Regions from separate parts of the Isoptericola sp. Y581 genome, predicted to be linked through region 2. Evidence: riboswitches for the same ligand, from Rfam matches in the RefSeq annotation. Region 2 holds a riboswitch; the other holds the start of a gene.
The links. Region 2 has a riboswitch for ZMP and ZTP ahead of purH (bifunctional phosphoribosylaminoimidazolecarboxamide formyltransferase/IMP cyclohydrolase). Riboswitches for the same ligand answer to the same signal wherever they lie in the genome.
Positions count from the first base shown of each region.

Region 1 (8,114 bases), on a different contig from region 2:
GCTACCGCGGCCGGCACCTGCCGATGGTCGCGGTCGTCGTCGCCGCGACGATCGCGACCGCCCTGGCCTACAGCGGCATGGTCCTGTTCGGCCTCGAGGTCGCGGGCATGTCCCCGGCGGAGGCGTACGCCCTCGCCGGCTTCCTGGAGGTCAGCCTCGTCGCCGTCGCCCTCATGGCGCGCAACGCCGCCCTCGAGGGCCGCCCCTACGGCGTGCTGCTGACGCTCACCTGGGTCCTCTCCGGCACCTCCGGCGTGTTCGCGGCGCTCCACGAGATCGCCGTGCCGGACGCCAGCACCCCGTACATGGTCGCGTTCCGGTTCGTGCCCCCGCTGGTCGCCGCGCTCATGTGGCACCTCGCGCTCGTGGGCGAGCGGCACATGGTCACGGGGCACACCCTCGACGAGCGCCGTCGCGAGCACCGGGTGCACCAGTACGTCACCGCGCTGGAACTGTGGCGCGACGCGCGGCTCGACAGCTCGGGCACCCGGCGCGGCATGCGCAGGGTCCGGGCGGCGCACCGCCGCCAGCGCTCCGCGCGGGACGGTGCGCTGAAGCTGCTGACGGTCGAGGACTTCGTGCGGCGCATGCAGGTCTGGGTCGAGCGGCTCGAGGCCGCCGAGCGGCACGGCAACCGCCTCGACCTGATCGGCGCCAGCTCGCTCGAGCGGGGCGTGGTCCGTGGCGCCGCCCTCGGCACGACGCGGGCGGTGCCTGCGCTCGCGGCCGCGCGGTCCGGCGCGCCCGCAGGGGAGGTCGTGCCGGCCGCGGCTGCCGCACTGTCCCCGATCGAGCCCGTCGAGCGACCGGCGGACGAGTCGCTCGACGAGCCGTTCGCCGACGAGTTCCAGGCGGCGCTGACCGGAGGGACCCCGGTCGTGCAGCCGGAGGAGCGGGCGGACTACTTCGCCGACGGCACCGCAAACCTGGCGGCGGCCGACGGCACGGAAGACGGCGTGGACGACGGCGCGGAAGACGCGGACGCCGAGGCGGAGGCCGCCGCCGCGGAGCGCGAGGCGGAGGCCGGGCTGCCGGGCACGCGCGAGCCGCTGCCGGAGACGGGGCACACCCGCCGGGTGGAGGTGTTCGACATGCTCCGGCAGACGGACCCGGCGATGGGCGACGCCCTCGCCCACCGGTCCGCGTTCCTCACGGCGCACGGCGCCGCCGAGGAATCGACCGAGACCGGGGGCGGGGCCGCGGCGGCCCTCGCGCCGGACCCGGCGCCCGGCGTGGCGAACGAGCCGGCCGCGCAGCCGACGGGCGACGTCGTGCCGCCGGACGACGAGCCCGCGTCGGCCCGCGACCGCCGGATCGTGGAGCTCGCCGGTGACGGCCTGAACCACCGCGAGATCGCCGAGCACGTCGACGTGTCGAGGGCGACGGTGGGGCGCGTCGTGAAGCGGTACGCCCCCGCCTGAGGACGTCCCACCCGTCGGGGGCGGGGTCAGGCGCGGGCGAACGTCCCCGCGAACGCGTTCCACGACTCCGGGGCGAGCCGCACACACCCGGGTGCACCGGCGACGTGGCGGCCGCCGGCCAGGAGAAGGTCGTGGCCGTGCAGCCGGGCGGCAACGAGGAGATCGTGCCGGTCCTCAGCTCGACGGGCTGAGCTCCCGCGGCTCGGGCAGGTCGCGCAGCCCGCGCAGCGGTCCGCGGACGACGCTCAGGCAGGCCGCGCAGTGCACGGCCGCCATCAGCACGACGGTCTCCCGCACGCCCAGGGCATCGCCCAGCACACCCGCGACCAGGCCGGCCAGGGGCATGGTGCCGAAGTTGACGACCTGGCTCGTCGTGACGACGCGGCCCATCAGCGGCTGCGGCACGTAGCGCTGCCGCCACGCCCCGCGCAGCACGTTGCCTGCCACCACGGCGAGGCCGACGAGGAAGAGCCCGGCCACGGTCCATGCGACCCGGGCGCCTCCGCCCCCGAGGCCCACGAGGAGTGCCGGCGGGCCGGCCGCGACCATGAGCAGCACGGTGGCGCGGGCGCTGCCGAGACGCCGGCTGAGCCGGGTGGCCACGGTGGCGCCGAGCAGGCCGCCGCAGCTGCTGACCGCCAGCACCAGGCCGAGCGCGGACGGCTCGAGGCCGACGGTGTCCACGAGGAACAGGACGAGCAGTGCGCCGTACCCGGTGAGCCCGAAGTTGGAGATGCCGCCGACGACGACCATCCAGCGCAGGTACCGGTCGGACGCGACGAACGCGACGCCCTCGCGGATCCGCTGCCGCAGCGGTGCGGTCGGCGGGCGCTCCGGCCGGCGCCCGGGGCGGATGCGCCAGAGGCAGACCGCCGAGACGACGAAGCTCACGGCGTCGAGGGCCAGGCCGATCGCGGCGCCGAGCGCCTGCGCCATCGCGCCGCCGACACCGGGGCCCGCGACCTGCGTGGCCGACTCGGTGCCCAGCAGGCGCGCGTTGGCGGCCTCGAGCTGGTGGCTGGGCACGACCTGGGGGAGGAAGACCACGTACGCGGTGCGGAAGAACACGGTGCTCACCCCGGAGGCCAGGGCGACCGCGATCAGCTGCGGCACGGTCAGCACGTCGAGCGCCGCCGCCACGGGCACGCTGCCGATGGCCACCGCGGCGACGAGGTCCGCGACGATCATGACAGCCCGCGCCGGGAGCCGGTCGATCCATGCGCCCGCGGGCAGCCCGATCACGAGCCACGGCAGCCATGCCGCCGCGGTGAGCAGACCGACCGTGGTGGCCCCGGCGTCGAGCTCGAGGACGGCGACGAGCGGCAGCAGCACAGACGTCGTGGCGTTGCCCAGCACGCTGACGCCCTCGCCGATCCACAGCCGGAGGAAGCCGGCGTTGCGCCCGAGCGGGACGTCGCCGGACTCGTCGGCGCGGGGGTCGCGGCTGGTGGTGGCGGTCATGGCTGCGCGGGGAAGCCGCGGCCGAAGACGAACACCGGCTCGCGCTCGACGTCGTCGTCGGGGCGTGGGCGCTCCGCCCACCGCACGAGCACGGCGGTGATCTCCGAGCCGAGCTCGGCGAGCTCGGCGGGCGACAGGTGCAGCCAGGTCTCCGTGGCGAACGCGGCGGCGTCCCACGCGGGGGCGGACTCGGCGTTGGCGTTCCAGGCGCGGACCCGCTCGAACTGGCGCTGGACGCTCAGCGCCTCGGCGGCCTGCGCGGCGGCGACCGCCGTGGTGTCGTCGGCAAACTCGTGGCGCGACCAGCGCAGCCGCGGCGCGACGAGCCGCCACCACCGCTCCCGGCGGTCGCGGGCGAGCTCGGGCGCCTCGGTCACGAGGCCGGCGTCGTGCAGCACCTTGAGGTGGTGGCTGGCGCTGCCGACGGCCTGGCCGGTGCGGCGTGCGAGGCCGGAGGCGGTCGACGGCCCGTCGACCTTGAGGGCGTCCATGATGCGTGCGCGGTACGGGTTGGCCAGGGCGGCGAGTGCCTTGGCCTCGGTGACCGTGCGCACCGGGGGCTGCGCCGCGGGGGCGGTGGCGGTCTCGGGCGCGCCGTCGGGCTCGGGAGGAGGCTGCGTCATCCCGCCACCGTAAACCCACAAGAAGTGTTGTACAAGAAGTCTTGTGGATTGCGTCCAGCTGTGGTGGCTCGGCACGCGCCTCCCTAGACGCGCCGCGGCGGCTCGACGACGAGCCGCACGACTCGACGACGAGGAGTGGCGACGACCCACCGCCCGGCACGACGTACGAGGCCCCGAGGCCTGCGATCCCTGGTGGCACCGGTGACGGCGGTCGCCGTCGCCCTGGGCGTGGCCATGGCGGGGCCAGGCGCCGCGGCCGAGGGAGATGCCGATGCCTCCCGCTGGCGCGTCGCCTCGCCGTCGGGCTCCGTCGACGCCGAGGTGCGGCTCGTCGACGGCGCGCTCGACCTCGCCGTGCGCCGGGACGGCCGACAGGTCCTGACCGTGGGCTCGCTGGGCGTGGTGACGGACGTGGCCGACCTGTCGACCGGGCTCGACGTGGTGTCGACCGAGCGCGACGTCGTCCGGGAGAGCTACACGATGACGACGGGCAAGCGGCGGGAGCGCTCCGTCCGGCAGGACGAGCTCCGGCTGCGCGTGGCGAGCGCCGACGGACGGTTCGACGTCGTGATCCGAGCGGCCGACGACGGCGTCGCGTTCCGGTACGAGCTGCCGCGCTCCCTCGGCGACCAGTACCAGGTGCTCTCCGAGCCGGCGCGCTTCGCGCTGCCCGCCGAGGCGGACGCGTGGCTCCAGCCGTACGCGCCGCAGTACGAGAACGCGCACGTCACGACGACGGCGGCCGACGCCGAGCCCGGGTCCTACGGGTTCCCCGCGACGTTCCGCCACGGCGACGACTACGTGCTGCTCACGGACTCGGACGTCACCGGGACCTACGCGGGCTCGTCCCCGACGCACGACGCGGCCGGGTCGCCCGACTACGGCCTCGAGCTGTACGAGGGCGACCCCGTCGCGGCAGCGGGCGCGCTGCGCACCCCGTGGCGCGTCGCCGTCACCGGCTCGGCCGGCGACATGGTCGAGTCCACGCTGGTGGACGACCTGGCCCGCCCGAGCCGCGTCCGCGACACGTCGTGGATCGAGCCGGGCATGGCGGCGTGGTCGTGGATCACCGGCGGCTCGACCCAGGCAGTGACGCGGGGCCGGCTCGCGGGCGGGCAGACGGTCACAGGGATCTGGACCGTGCGGGTGGGCCGCGACGGGCCGGTCGGCGCCGTCGACCTGCCGGTCGTCGGCACCTATGAGACGCGGGACGGCCGGACGATCCGCTCGGGCGACGCCGCGCGGCTCGACGTCCTGCCGCCGGTGCCGCAGGGCGACGCCTGGGTCTCGGGCCTACCGTTCGTCGAGGCGACGACGGGCTTCGGCGACGTCACCCGGGACGTCGACCTGGGCGGCGGGCCCATCGACGTCGGGGGCCAGCAGTTCGCGCACGGGATCGTCGCGCACGCCCCCGCCGACGTCCAGGTGCGCCTCGGCGGGGCATGCGCCACGTTCACCGCGACGCCCGGCATCGAGCCCGGAGGGGATGACCCGGAGGAGGGCAGCGCGACGTTCACGGTCGTCGGCGACGGGGTGCCGCTGGCCACGGTGGGCTCGGACGCCGACCCGGTGACCGTCGAGACGGCGCCGGAGCCCCTCGAGGTGGACGTGACCGGCGTCGAGTCCCTCTCCCTGCAGGTCGGCGACGGCGGCGACGGCGGCGACGGCAAGAACAACGACCACGCGGCGTGGGGGGACGCCCGGCTCGCCTGCGCCGGCTCCTGACCCGCCCTCTGCTGCTAGCATCGACGGCGTCGCGACTGGCGTACAGGTGGATCACCATCGGGGAGCGACGCGCTGTGCAGACGACGGGTCGTTCGCCTGGGCCCGGTCGCTCGATTGACATGATGGCCCGGCCTCCTGACGGTCGGCCGAGCCTGTCCGAACGCCGTCCGACACAGCAGGAGAACGCCGCATGAGCACTCCCGACCCCACGTTCAACGCGCCCCTGGCCGAGCTCGACCCCGAGATCGCGGCCGTCCTCGACGGGGAGCTGGCCCGCCAGCGCGACACCCTCGAGATGATCGCGAGCGAGAACTTCGTGCCCCGCGCCGTCCTGCAGGCGCAGGGCAGCGTGCTCACCAACAAGTACGCCGAGGGCTACCCGGGCCGCCGCTACTACGGCGGCTGTGAGCAGGTCGACATCGCGGAGAACCTCGCGATCGCCCGGGTCAAGGACCTGTTCGGGGCCGAGGCCGCGAACGTCCAGCCGCACTCCGGCGCCCAGGCCAACGCGTCAGTGCTGCACGCCCTCATCAACGCGGGCGACAAGATCCTCGGCCTCGAGCTGGCGCACGGCGGCCACCTCACGCACGGCATGAAGATCAACTTCTCCGGCAAGCTCTACGACGTCGGCGCCTACGGAGTGGACCCGCAGTCGTACCGCATCGAGATGGACGAGGTGCGCAAGCGCGCTCTCGAGCACCGCCCCGACGTCATCATCGCCGGCTGGTCCGCCTACCCCCGCCACCTCGACTTCGCCGCGTTCCGCGAGGTCGCGGACGAGGTCGGCGCCAAGCTCTGGGTGGACATGGCGCACTTCGCCGGCCTCGTGGCCGCGGGCCTGCACCCGAGCCCCGTGCCGCACGCCGACGTCGTGAGCTCCACCGTGCACAAGACCATCGGCGGCCCGCGCTCCGGCTTCATCCTGAGCAAGGAGGAGTACGCCAAGAAGATCAACTCCGCCGTGTTCCCGGGCCAGCAGGGCGGCCCGCTCATGCACGTGATCGCGGCCAAGGCCGTCGCGTTCAAGGTCGCGGGCACCGACGAGTTCAAGGACCGTCAGGAGCGCACGCTGCGCGGCGCTCAGATCATCGCCGAGCGGCTGACCCAGGCCGACGTCGCCGAGCAGGGCGTGTCCGTGCTCACCGGCGGCACCGACGTGCACCTGGTGCTCGTGGACCTGAGGAACTCCGCGCTCGACGGCCAGCAGGCGGAGGACCTCCTGCACGATGCCGGCATCACCGTGAACCGCAACGCCGTGCCGTTCGACCCGCGCCCGCCGCGCGTCACCTCCGGCCTGCGGATCGGCACGCCGGCGCTCGCCACCCGCGGGTTCGGCGACGCCGAGTTCACCGAGGTCGCGGAGATCATCGCGGTGGCCCTGCGCGACGGCGCCTCGGCCGACGTCGACGCCCTCTCGGCCCGCGTCGCGAAGCTCACCGCCGACTTCCCGCTCTACCCCGGCCTGCAGCAGTGACCGCCCGGATGCTGCCCGGCAAGCCGGTCGCGGAGGCGGTGTTCGCGGACCTCGCTCCGCGGATCGAGTCGCTCGTCGCCGCCGGTCACCGGCCGGGGCTCGGCACGATCCTCGTCGGCGACGACTCGGCGAGCGCCGGCTACGTCCGGATGAAGATGGACAAGGCGACCGAGCTCGGGTTCACCTCGCCGCACATCCACCTGCCGCAGGACGCCACGCAGGCGGACGTCCTGGCGGCCGTGCGGGAGATGAACGACGCCAAGGACGTCGACTCCGTCCTCATCCAGCACCCCACCCCTCCGCAGATCGACTTCGACGCGGCGCTGCTGGCCCTCGACCCGGACAAGGACGCCGACGCGCTGCATCCGGTGAACATGGGGCGTCTCGCGCTCGGCATGCCGGGCCCGGTGCCGGCGACGCCGGCGGGGATCGAGACGCTGCTGGCGCACTACGAGATCCCGGTCGCCGGTCGCGAGGTGTGCATCCTCGGCCGTGGCACGACCCTCGGGCGGCCGCTGGCGCTGCTGCTCTCGCAGAAACGTCCCACGGCCAACGCGGCCGTCACCGTGGTCCACACCGGGGTGCCGGACTGGCCGGAGTACACCAAGCGTGCCGACATCGTCATCGCCGCCGCTGGTGTCCCGGGCATCCTGCGGCCGGAGCACCTGACGCCGGGCGTCACGGTGATCGGCGGCGGTGTCCGGTACGAGGGCCGCAAGCTGCTGCCGGACGTGGACGAGTCCTGCGAGGAGGTCGCCGGCGCGATCACGCCGCGGATCGGTGGCGTCGGGCCGACCACCATCGCGATGCTGTTCCGCAGCGCCGTCGAGGCTGCCGAGCGCTCGGTCGCGTCCGCCATCATGAGCGCATGACCGCGAAGAGCCAGCAGGGATGGGCGGGCGAGCCGAGCGAGCTGCTCCGGGTGGGCGAGGGGTTCCGGCTCGCGGACGTCGACCCCGACGCGAAGCCCGGGTACGAGGGGAAGAAGAAGGACGGCGCGGCCGACCTCCGAGCAGGCGCCGAGGAGCTGGACGAGCTCCAGGAGCGCCTCTACGCCCAGAGCCGCGAGGACCCGTCCGCGCCGGCCGTGCTGCTCGTGCTGCAGGCCATGGACTCCGCCGGCAAGGGCGGCATCGTGCGCCACGTCATCGGCGCCACCGACCCGCAGGGCATCCACCTGAAGGCGTTCAAGAAGCCCACGCCGGAGGAGCTGGGCCACGGGTTCCTGTGGCGGGTCGAGAAGGAGGTCCCGGAGGCCGGGTACATCGGCGTCTTCGACCGCTCGCACTACGAGGACGTCCTCATCGGCAGGGTGCGCGAGCTGGCCCCGCCCGCGGAGATCGAGCGCCGGTACGGCGCGATCGACGAGTTCGAGAAGCGGCTGACCGACGCGGGCACCCGCGTCGTCAA
Region 1 covers NZ_JCAIUK010000002.1:104,906-113,019, forward strand. Annotated here, with positions in the region: gene AC1C2W_RS03470 (helix-turn-helix domain-containing protein) at 1-1,421, shown strand, start outside; gene AC1C2W_RS03475 (MFS transporter) at 1,596-2,882, opposite strand; gene AC1C2W_RS03480 (ArsR/SmtB family transcription factor) at 2,879-3,505, opposite strand; gene AC1C2W_RS03485 (glycoside hydrolase family 97 N-terminal domain-containing protein) at 3,698-5,230, shown strand; ZMP/ZTP riboswitch at 5,252-5,339, shown strand; gene glyA (serine hydroxymethyltransferase) at 5,421-6,704, shown strand; gene AC1C2W_RS03495 (bifunctional 5,10-methylenetetrahydrofolate dehydrogenase/5,10-methenyltetrahydrofolate cyclohydrolase) at 6,701-7,576, shown strand; gene AC1C2W_RS03500 (PPK2 family polyphosphate kinase) at 7,573-8,114, shown strand, end outside.
Region 1: another riboswitch for ZMP and ZTP. It lies ahead of glyA (serine hydroxymethyltransferase); the one in region 2 lies ahead of purH (bifunctional phosphoribosylaminoimidazolecarboxamide formyltransferase/IMP cyclohydrolase).

Region 2 (8,114 bases):
CCGCCCGGGTTCGCCGCGTCGGCCCTGCTGCACACGGCCGCCGACGCCGAACGGCTGCGGTCGGCGCTGCGCACGACCCGGGGCGACAGGCTGCGCCTGGTGATCGTCGGCGCGGGCTGGATCGGTGCGGAGGTCGCCGGGGTCGCGGCGGGGGCCGGGGCCGACGTGACCGTGCTTGAGGCGGCCGGCGCCCCCCTGTCGCGCCAGCTCGGCGCCGACGTCGGCGCGCACCTGGCCGGCTGGTACGACGCGGCGGGCGTGCGCCTGCGCACCGGGGCGGCCGTGGCCTCGGTGGAGGACGACGGCGTCCGGCTGGCCGACGGCGAGCACCTCCCCGCCGACCTCGTGCTGACCGCCGTCGGCGCCCGCCCGGCGACCGACTGGCTGGCGGGCGCGCTGCCGACGGACGGCCGCGGCGCGCTGGTGGTGGACGCCGACGGACGGGTCCCCGGCCAGCCGGGCGTCTGGGCGGTAGGCGACGTCGCGTCCCGGGCACACCCCGTGTTCGGCACGGTGCCGGGCGGGCACTGGTCGGCCGCCCTGCACGACCCGGACGCCACCGTGCGTGCCATGCTCCAGGTGGGGCCCGGCGTCGGGGGCGGCGCCACGCACGCGCCGTACGTCTTCTCGCAGCAGCTCGGCCACGACCTCGCCCTGCTGGGACTGCCCGCCCCCGACTCCCCCGTGCTGTTGCGCGGGACGCCGGGCGAGGGCCCGTGGGCGGCCCTGTACCTCGATCCCGTCGCCACGACGCACAACGGCGCCGCGACGGTCCGCGCCGTCCTCCTGGTCGACTCCCCGCGCGACGTCGGCGGCGTGCGGCGGCTCATGAACCGCGGCGAGCCGCTGCGCCTCGACCTCGCCAGGGCCACCGACCCGACGGTCCGGCTGAAGACCGCCGTCGCCGGTTGAGCCTGTCGAAACCGCCGATCGCCGGTTGAGCCTGTCGAAACCGCCGATCGCCGGTTGAGCCTGTCGAAACCGATCGCCGGTTGAGCCTGTCGAAACCGATCGCCGGTTGAGCCTGTCGAAACCGATCGCCGGTTGAGCCTGTCGAAACCCGGGTTTCGACAAGCTCAACCACCGGGCGTGGTTTCGACCGGCTCAACCAGCGGCGCGGTGGTCAGTGGGCGAAGTGGCGGGTGCCGGTGAGGTACATCGTGACGCCGGCGGCCTGGGCCGCCTCGATCACCTCGGCGTCGCGGATGGACCCGCCGGGCTGCACGACGGCGCGGACCCCGGCGTCGAGCAGCACCTGCAGCCCGTCGGCGAAGGGGAAGAAGGCGTCGGAGGCCGCGACGGCACCACGCGCCCGCTCGACCGGGCCGGACTCTCCGTCGGCGAGCGTGTTGGCCCGCTCCACGGAGAGCCGGCACGAGTCGACGCGGTTCACCTGGCCCATGCCGATGCCCACGGCCGCGCCGCCTGCGGCGAGCAGGATGGCGTTCGACTTGGCCGCCCGGACGGACTTCCACGCGAACGCCAGGTCGGCGAGCGTGGCCTCGTCCGCCGCGTCGCCCGCGGCGAGCGTCCACGCCGCGGGGTCGTCGCCCTCGGCCTGGAAGCTGTCGACCTCCTGCACGAGCATGCCGCCGGAGATTGGCCGGTTCTCGGCGACGGCGCGCGGCGGGGTGTCGACCACGAGCAGGCGCACGTTCTTCTTGGCCTGCAGGAGCTCCAGCGCCTCCGGCTCGAAGCCGGGGGCCACGACCACCTCGGTGAACACAGGGGCGATCTGCTCGGCCGCGGCTCGGGTGATCACGCGGTTCGCGGCGACGACGCCGCCGTAGGCCGACACCGGGTCGGTGGCGTGCGCGCGGGCGTGGGCCTGCGCGATGTCCGCACCGACGGCGATGCCGCACGGGTTGGCGTGCTTGACGACGGCGACGGCCGGCTCCGCGTGGTCGTGCGCGGCCCGCCAGGCGGCGTCGGCGTCGACGTAGTTGTTGTAGCTCATCGCCTTGCCGTGCAGCTGGGCGGCCTGGGCGAGCCCGGTGCCGCCGTCGGTCCGCGTGTACAGGGCGGCCCGCTGGTGCGGGTTCTCGCCGTAGCGCAGCACGGCGGTGCGCTCGAACGCGGCGCCGGCGACGTCGGGCATGTGGGACTCGAGTGCGACCTCGTCAGGCGCGTACGCGCTCGCGAACCAGGACGCGACGCCGACGTCGTACTGGGCGGTGTGCGCGAACGCCGCCGCCGCCAGGCGCTTGCGCTGGGCGAAGGTGAATCCCCCGCCGGTCACCGCGGCGACGACGTCGTCGTACCGCGCCGGGTCGACGACGATCGCGACGCTCGGGTGGTTCTTCGCCGCGGCGCGGACCATGGAAGGCCCGCCGATGTCGATCTGCTCGACGACCTCGTCCGGCCCGGCGCCGGACGACACCGTGGCGGCGAACGGGTACAGGTTCACGACGACCAGCTCGAACGTGTCGATGCCGAGGTCGGCAAGCTGGGCGAGGTGGTCGGCCTTGCGGGTGTCGGCCAGGATGCCGGCGTGCACGCGCGGGTGCAGCGTCTTCACGCGGCCCTCGAGGCACTCAGGGAAGCCGGTGAGCTCCTCCACGCGGGTGACGGGGACGCCGGCGTCGGCGATGCGGGCGGCCGTGGACCCGGTGGACACGAGCTCGACGCCCGCCGCGTGCAGGGCGGTGGCGAGCTCTGTCAGGCCGGTCTTGTCATAGACGCTCAGCAGGGCACGGCGGACGGGGCGCTGCGCGTCGTCGGCGAGCTGGACGTCGGGGGCGGTGGGTGCGCCTGACATGAGGTCTCCTCGAAGAGTCGGTCTCTCGAAGACCCTGGCACCCAGGCGGGCGGCGCACATCGCGGGTCGATCTGGGGTGGCTGCTCCCCGGTGGTGCCCCACCCTCGCCAGTCACAGCCGAGAGCACTCTATCGTCCGCCCGGTCGTGGGACACGTTGCCTGCGACCGTGACGGCCTGCGACGACGGCTGTCGGCACCGGGCCATAGGGTGTCGGACATGCATCCCCGACACGACACCTTGACCCGACTCTGGCGTGCCGCCGAGGACCGCGACTGGAGCGCGTACACGGACTTCTTCGCCACGGACTTCGTCTGCGACATGCCGCAGACCCGCGAGCGCGTGCACGGCCGCGAGAACTGGGTGCGGTTCAACAGCGAGTATCCGGGCGACTGGCACGTGACGGTCCAGCGGGTCGTGGCCGACGACGACGGCGCCGTCTCCTGGGTCGAGGTCCGGATCGGCGAGCACGTCGAGACGGGGGTGTCCTTCTTCGGGTTCGACGACGACGGCCGGGTCTCCTCGATCATCGACTTCTGGCCGGAGTCCTACGAACCGCCGGCCGGTCGCGAGCACCTCGTCGAGAGGTACTGAGTCGTCCTGGTCAGGCCTCGAAGCCGAGGAGCCGCCACGCGCGTGCGGCGACGGCCGGACGCTCGGCGGCGGGGCGGCGGGTGATGACCCCCGCGACGAGCTCGACCCCGAGCATGAGGTCTGCAGCGGTCGTGGTCGCCGGAACCTGGCCCGCCACGCGCGCCGCGCCGAGGTGCGCTGCGAGGACCGCCTCGACGCGCCCGCGCAGCTCCAGCATGCGCCCGGGGCGCTCCTCGACGAGCAGGTCCACGACCCCCACGGACTCGACCGCGTGCCGGGTGACGAGGCCGAGCAGCGCGGGCAGCTCGGTCCCCGGTTCGGCCGCCGCGTCCTCGAGCTCCGCGACGTTCGCCTCCACGACCGCGGCCACGAGCGTGACCCGGTCCGGGAAGTGCCGGTAGAGGCTGCCCTGGCCCACGCCGGCGCGCCGGGCGATCGCGCTGAGTGGCGCCGTGGTCCCGGCCTCGGCGAAGACCTCGTGGGCCGCCGCGAGCAGGGCCGCGCGGTTGCGCGGGCCGGCCGACGGTCCGGGGTTGCGGCGGTAGGGGGACATCGGAATATGCTAACAACCGGACAGTGTTGTCCGGTTTAGCCCGCGAGGGACCACCCAGCAAGGAGAGCACTATGGCCCTGTCCGCATCCTCGACCGTCGGCGAATGGCTCGACCACCCCGTCGGCGGCCGCATCCTCGCCACCCTCCTCGAGCAGGCCGGGGCGTCCGCCGAGTCGCTGGCGCCGGCCCGGGCACTCCCGCTCGAGCAGCTCGTAACGCTGTCGAACGGCAAGGTACCCGCCGAGCTGGTGGACGGCCTCGTCGCCGCGTATCGCGCCGAGGTCCCCGAGGGCTCCGACGACGACACCCCCTCCGCAGCCGGCCCCGCGCCGTGGACCGAGCAGATCACGCCGGGCCGCTTCGCCGGCCAGACCGTCATCGTCACGGGCGCGGCGTCGGGCATCGGCCGCGCCGTCGCCTCCCGCGTCGCCCGTGAGGGCGGGCGCGTCGTCGCAGTCGACCTGGCGAAGGAGAAGCTCGACGAGCTCGCCGCCTCCCTGCCGGACGCCGAGGTCGTCGCCGTCGCGGGCGACATCACGTCGGCGGAGTCGGTCGCCGAGATCCTGCGCGCCGCGGGCGACCGCGTCGACGCCCTGGCGAACGTCGCCGGGATCATGGACGACATGAGCGCGGTGCACGAGATGACCGACGCCACGTGGGAGCGCGTGATGCGCGTCAACGTCGACGGGACCATGCGCCTCATGCGCGCCGTCGTCCCCGGGATGCTCGAGGCGAAGGACGGGCGCATCGTCAACATCGCCTCGGAAGCAGGCCTGCGCGGCTCGGCGGCCGGCGCCGCCTACACGGCGTCCAAGCACGCGGTCATCGGGCTGACCAAGTCGTCCGCGGTGATGTACTCGGGCACGGGGGTCACCGTGAACGCGGTCGCGCCGGGCGGCGTCGCCACCGGCATCCAGCCCGGCCAGGCCGAGTTCGGCGCACCGCGCCTGGGCCGGTACATGGGCAACCTCCCCGGCGTCGCCCTGGCCGAGCACCTGGCCGCCTCGATCACGTTCCTGCTCTCGCGGGACGCGGTGAACCTCAACGGCGCGATCCTCGCCTCGGACGGCGGCTGGTCCGCGGTCTGAGCCGACGGCTAGCATGGCCACGATGACCAGGGAGAACGCAGGATTCCGCCCGGCCACCGTGGCCATCGCCGTCGTCGCCGGGGTCGCGGTCGTGGTCGTTGCCGCCGTTGTCGGGTACCGCTGGTACACCTCCCCCGAACAGACCCTGCAGCGCCACCTGGGCGAGGTCGAGGCCCTGCCGGGCGTCGCCCAGGCGTCTGCCCGCGGGGACGTCCCGTGGTTCCCGCACCTGCACGTCACCCTCGACGACGACGTCACGGCCGAGCAGGTCGCCCACGTGGGCACGTTCGCCAGGGACGCCGTGTACACCTCGATGTCCGCCACGCTCGGCACCGGCACGCTGGAGCCCCTCGTCGACTGGCCGGACGACGCATCGTTCGACGCCCTCCTGTACGCGGCCGGCCTGGACCTGCCGGCCGCCACACCCAGCACACGTGTGGTCAGCGAAAGAACCGTCGAGCTCCGCTACCCCGAGGGCGCCGACGCCGTCGAGACAGCGCAGGAGGCCGCGGAGTTCCTGGCCCAGCTGCCGGACACCGTGCCACCGGCGGTCACCGAGTTCGAGGTGCGTCCGGACCGGCTCTCCCGCCACCAGATCAGCCTGCCGTACGACCTGACCCGCCAGGAGCCGCAGCTCGTCCGCGCCGTCCTGACCGCCGTCGAGCCGCTGCGGGAGGACCTCGTGTCCCTGGAGATCCGCCCGGACGACGCCCTCCTCGAGCTCGGCCCGGACCACGAACCGTCCGACGACGAGCTGGCCGCCTATCGCACGGAGGTGCGGGAAGTCGTGGGACGACTTCCCGACCGCGTCGACCTGCCCGAGGAGTATCAGGTCCGCGCCTACGTCACCAACGTCGGCCCGGCAGGGAAGGACACCTTCGTGGCCTACTCGGGCCCGCCGGCCTCCTGACGAAGCACCTGCCCGAGCCCTGCCGAGCCATGCTCCGGGTCACGCCGCCGGCATCGAGAGCGCGTCGGCGGCCCAGGCGTCGGGGGTGCCGACCCGCCACAGCGGCCGCACGCAGCACAGCCCGGCGACGGTGACGGCGAGGAGGCCGACCAACACCCACAGCACGACGCCGATGCCGCCGGCACCGAGCAGCGTGCCGCCGACCAGGGGGGCGACCGGCATCGCCGCCACGCCGCTCAGCCCGAGCACGGAGGCGAGCCGGCCCTGCATCTCACCCGGCGTGATGGCCGCGTTGTACCCCGCCATCGCTGAGTTCACCGCCGGGACCAGCAGGACGCCCACGGCCGTGAGGACCACGTACCCCAGGTAGGTCTGCACAAGCGCCATGGCGGCGAAGGCGACGACGAGCAGCCCGAGCGCGAGCACGGTCACGACGCCGAGCCGCAGCCGTGCGACGAGCGGGGGCGCGACAACCGCACCGAGCAGCATCGAGCCGGCGGCCGCCATGTCGAGGACGCCGATGAGCACCGGCGGGGTGCCGTTGCCGGCGAGCTCGAGGTTGATGCCGATCATCATCCCGCTCAGCGCGACGTTCACCACGACGAACAGCCCGAGGGACGCCCGGAAGAGCGGCACCGACCAGACGAACCGCAGCCCCTGCCGCAGGGCCACCAGCGGCCGGACGGCGCGTTGATCGGCGACGTCGCCGTTCAGCGGCTCCCGCACGAAGAAAGCGCAGACGGCGGTCGCCAGCTCCCCCACGACCGCGCCGACCATCGGCACGACGTGCGCGAGGCTATACAGGACGCCGCCCAACGGACCGGCGACCATCCCCGCGACGGCATCCCTCCCCTGTGCGGCGGCATACGCGGTCGGCAGCTGCGCCTGCGGGACGACGGCGCGGAAGGCCCCGCTGATCGCGGGGTCGAGGAACGCGGTCACCACCGCTGCGCCGAAGAGGACGGCGGCGAGGTGCCAGGCGGTCAGGCCGCCGAGGGCGCCCGCGACGACCACCGTGCCCCACAGCACCGCCGCCGTGCCCGCCGCGCCGAGGACGAGCCGGCGCCGGTCGGTGCGGTCCGCCACGACGCCCGCCGGGAGCGCCGCCAGCAGGGCGCCGGACTGCCCGACGGCGGCCACGAGGCCCGCCGCGGCCGGCGAGCCGGTCAGCTCCAGCGCGAGGAGCGGGACGGCGAACCGCGCGACCCCTCCCCCGAGCGACTGGGTCGTCAGGCCGGACATGAGCAGCATGTACGGCCGGTTACGGCGCAGGGGGATGTCGACAGCGGGCGGCGCCTCGGCGATGCGTTCGGTGGTCATGAGGGGAACGCTAGACCCGCAACGCTTGTTGCGCAATATCTATTGCGCGATAGATGTTGCGCGATAGATATTGAGCAATGGATGGTGGGCGACCTTGCTACCCTCGGTCGGGTGCGAGAGACGTTGGAGGTCCAGGACCCGCAAGGCCTGCGAGCGATTGCTCATCCGGTGCGGCAGCGCATCCTCATGCAGCTCGCGGTGCTCGGCCACGCCCGTGCCGCCGACCTCGCCGAGGCCATCGGCCAGCCGGCGAACTCCGTGAGCTTCCACCTGAGGGTGCTCGCCAAGGCCGGGATGATCGTCGAGGCCCCCGAGCACGCGCGCGACAAGCGGGACCGCGTCTGGACGAACGTCGCCAAGAGCTACAACGTGAAGCCCGCGGCGGGCGACGCGACCGACCTCATCCTGCGCCCGACGCTTGCGTGGGTCACCGAACTCTTCGAGCGCGAGAACCAGGACAGCGCCGAGGACTCGGGCCGCACGTTCATGCTGAGCACGTGGCTGCTCACCCAGGAGGAGGCCGGCGAGATGGTGACCGAGCTCGCGGAGCTGCTCACCCGCTGGACCGACCGCAGTTTCGCGACGGCTCGCGACCAGCCCGGCGTCCCGCGCGAGCCCTACCAGGTGCTCAGCGTTGTGGGCCCCCGCGACGCCCCGGACGGCGACGACGACGCGGCCCCCACCGACTGACGCACCGGGCCCCACCGCTCGTCGCGACCGGCGACGGCGGTCGTTCGATCAACCGCGCGCGACATCCGATCAACCGCCGCGGCGGGCGCGGCCCGAGGCTGGTGCCATGCCCGAGAACGCTCCCCCCACTTCGCTCCCATCGGCCCCGTCGGCCCCGCCGACCCCCTCGGTCCCTACCGCCCGCACGTCGTGGGCGCCGATCG
Region 2 covers NZ_JCAIUK010000004.1:72,381-80,494, forward strand. Annotated here, with positions in the region: gene AC1C2W_RS08855 (NAD(P)/FAD-dependent oxidoreductase) at 1-912, shown strand, start outside; gene purH (bifunctional phosphoribosylaminoimidazolecarboxamide formyltransferase/IMP cyclohydrolase) at 1,124-2,758, opposite strand; ZMP/ZTP riboswitch at 2,791-2,883, opposite strand; gene AC1C2W_RS08865 (nuclear transport factor 2 family protein) at 2,976-3,350, shown strand; gene AC1C2W_RS08870 (TetR family transcriptional regulator) at 3,361-3,903, opposite strand; gene AC1C2W_RS08875 (SDR family NAD(P)-dependent oxidoreductase) at 3,975-4,991, shown strand; gene AC1C2W_RS08880 (hypothetical protein) at 5,014-5,901, shown strand; gene AC1C2W_RS08885 (MFS transporter) at 5,941-7,221, opposite strand; gene AC1C2W_RS08890 (ArsR/SmtB family transcription factor) at 7,333-7,911, shown strand; gene AC1C2W_RS08895 (MFS transporter) at 8,018-8,114, shown strand, end outside.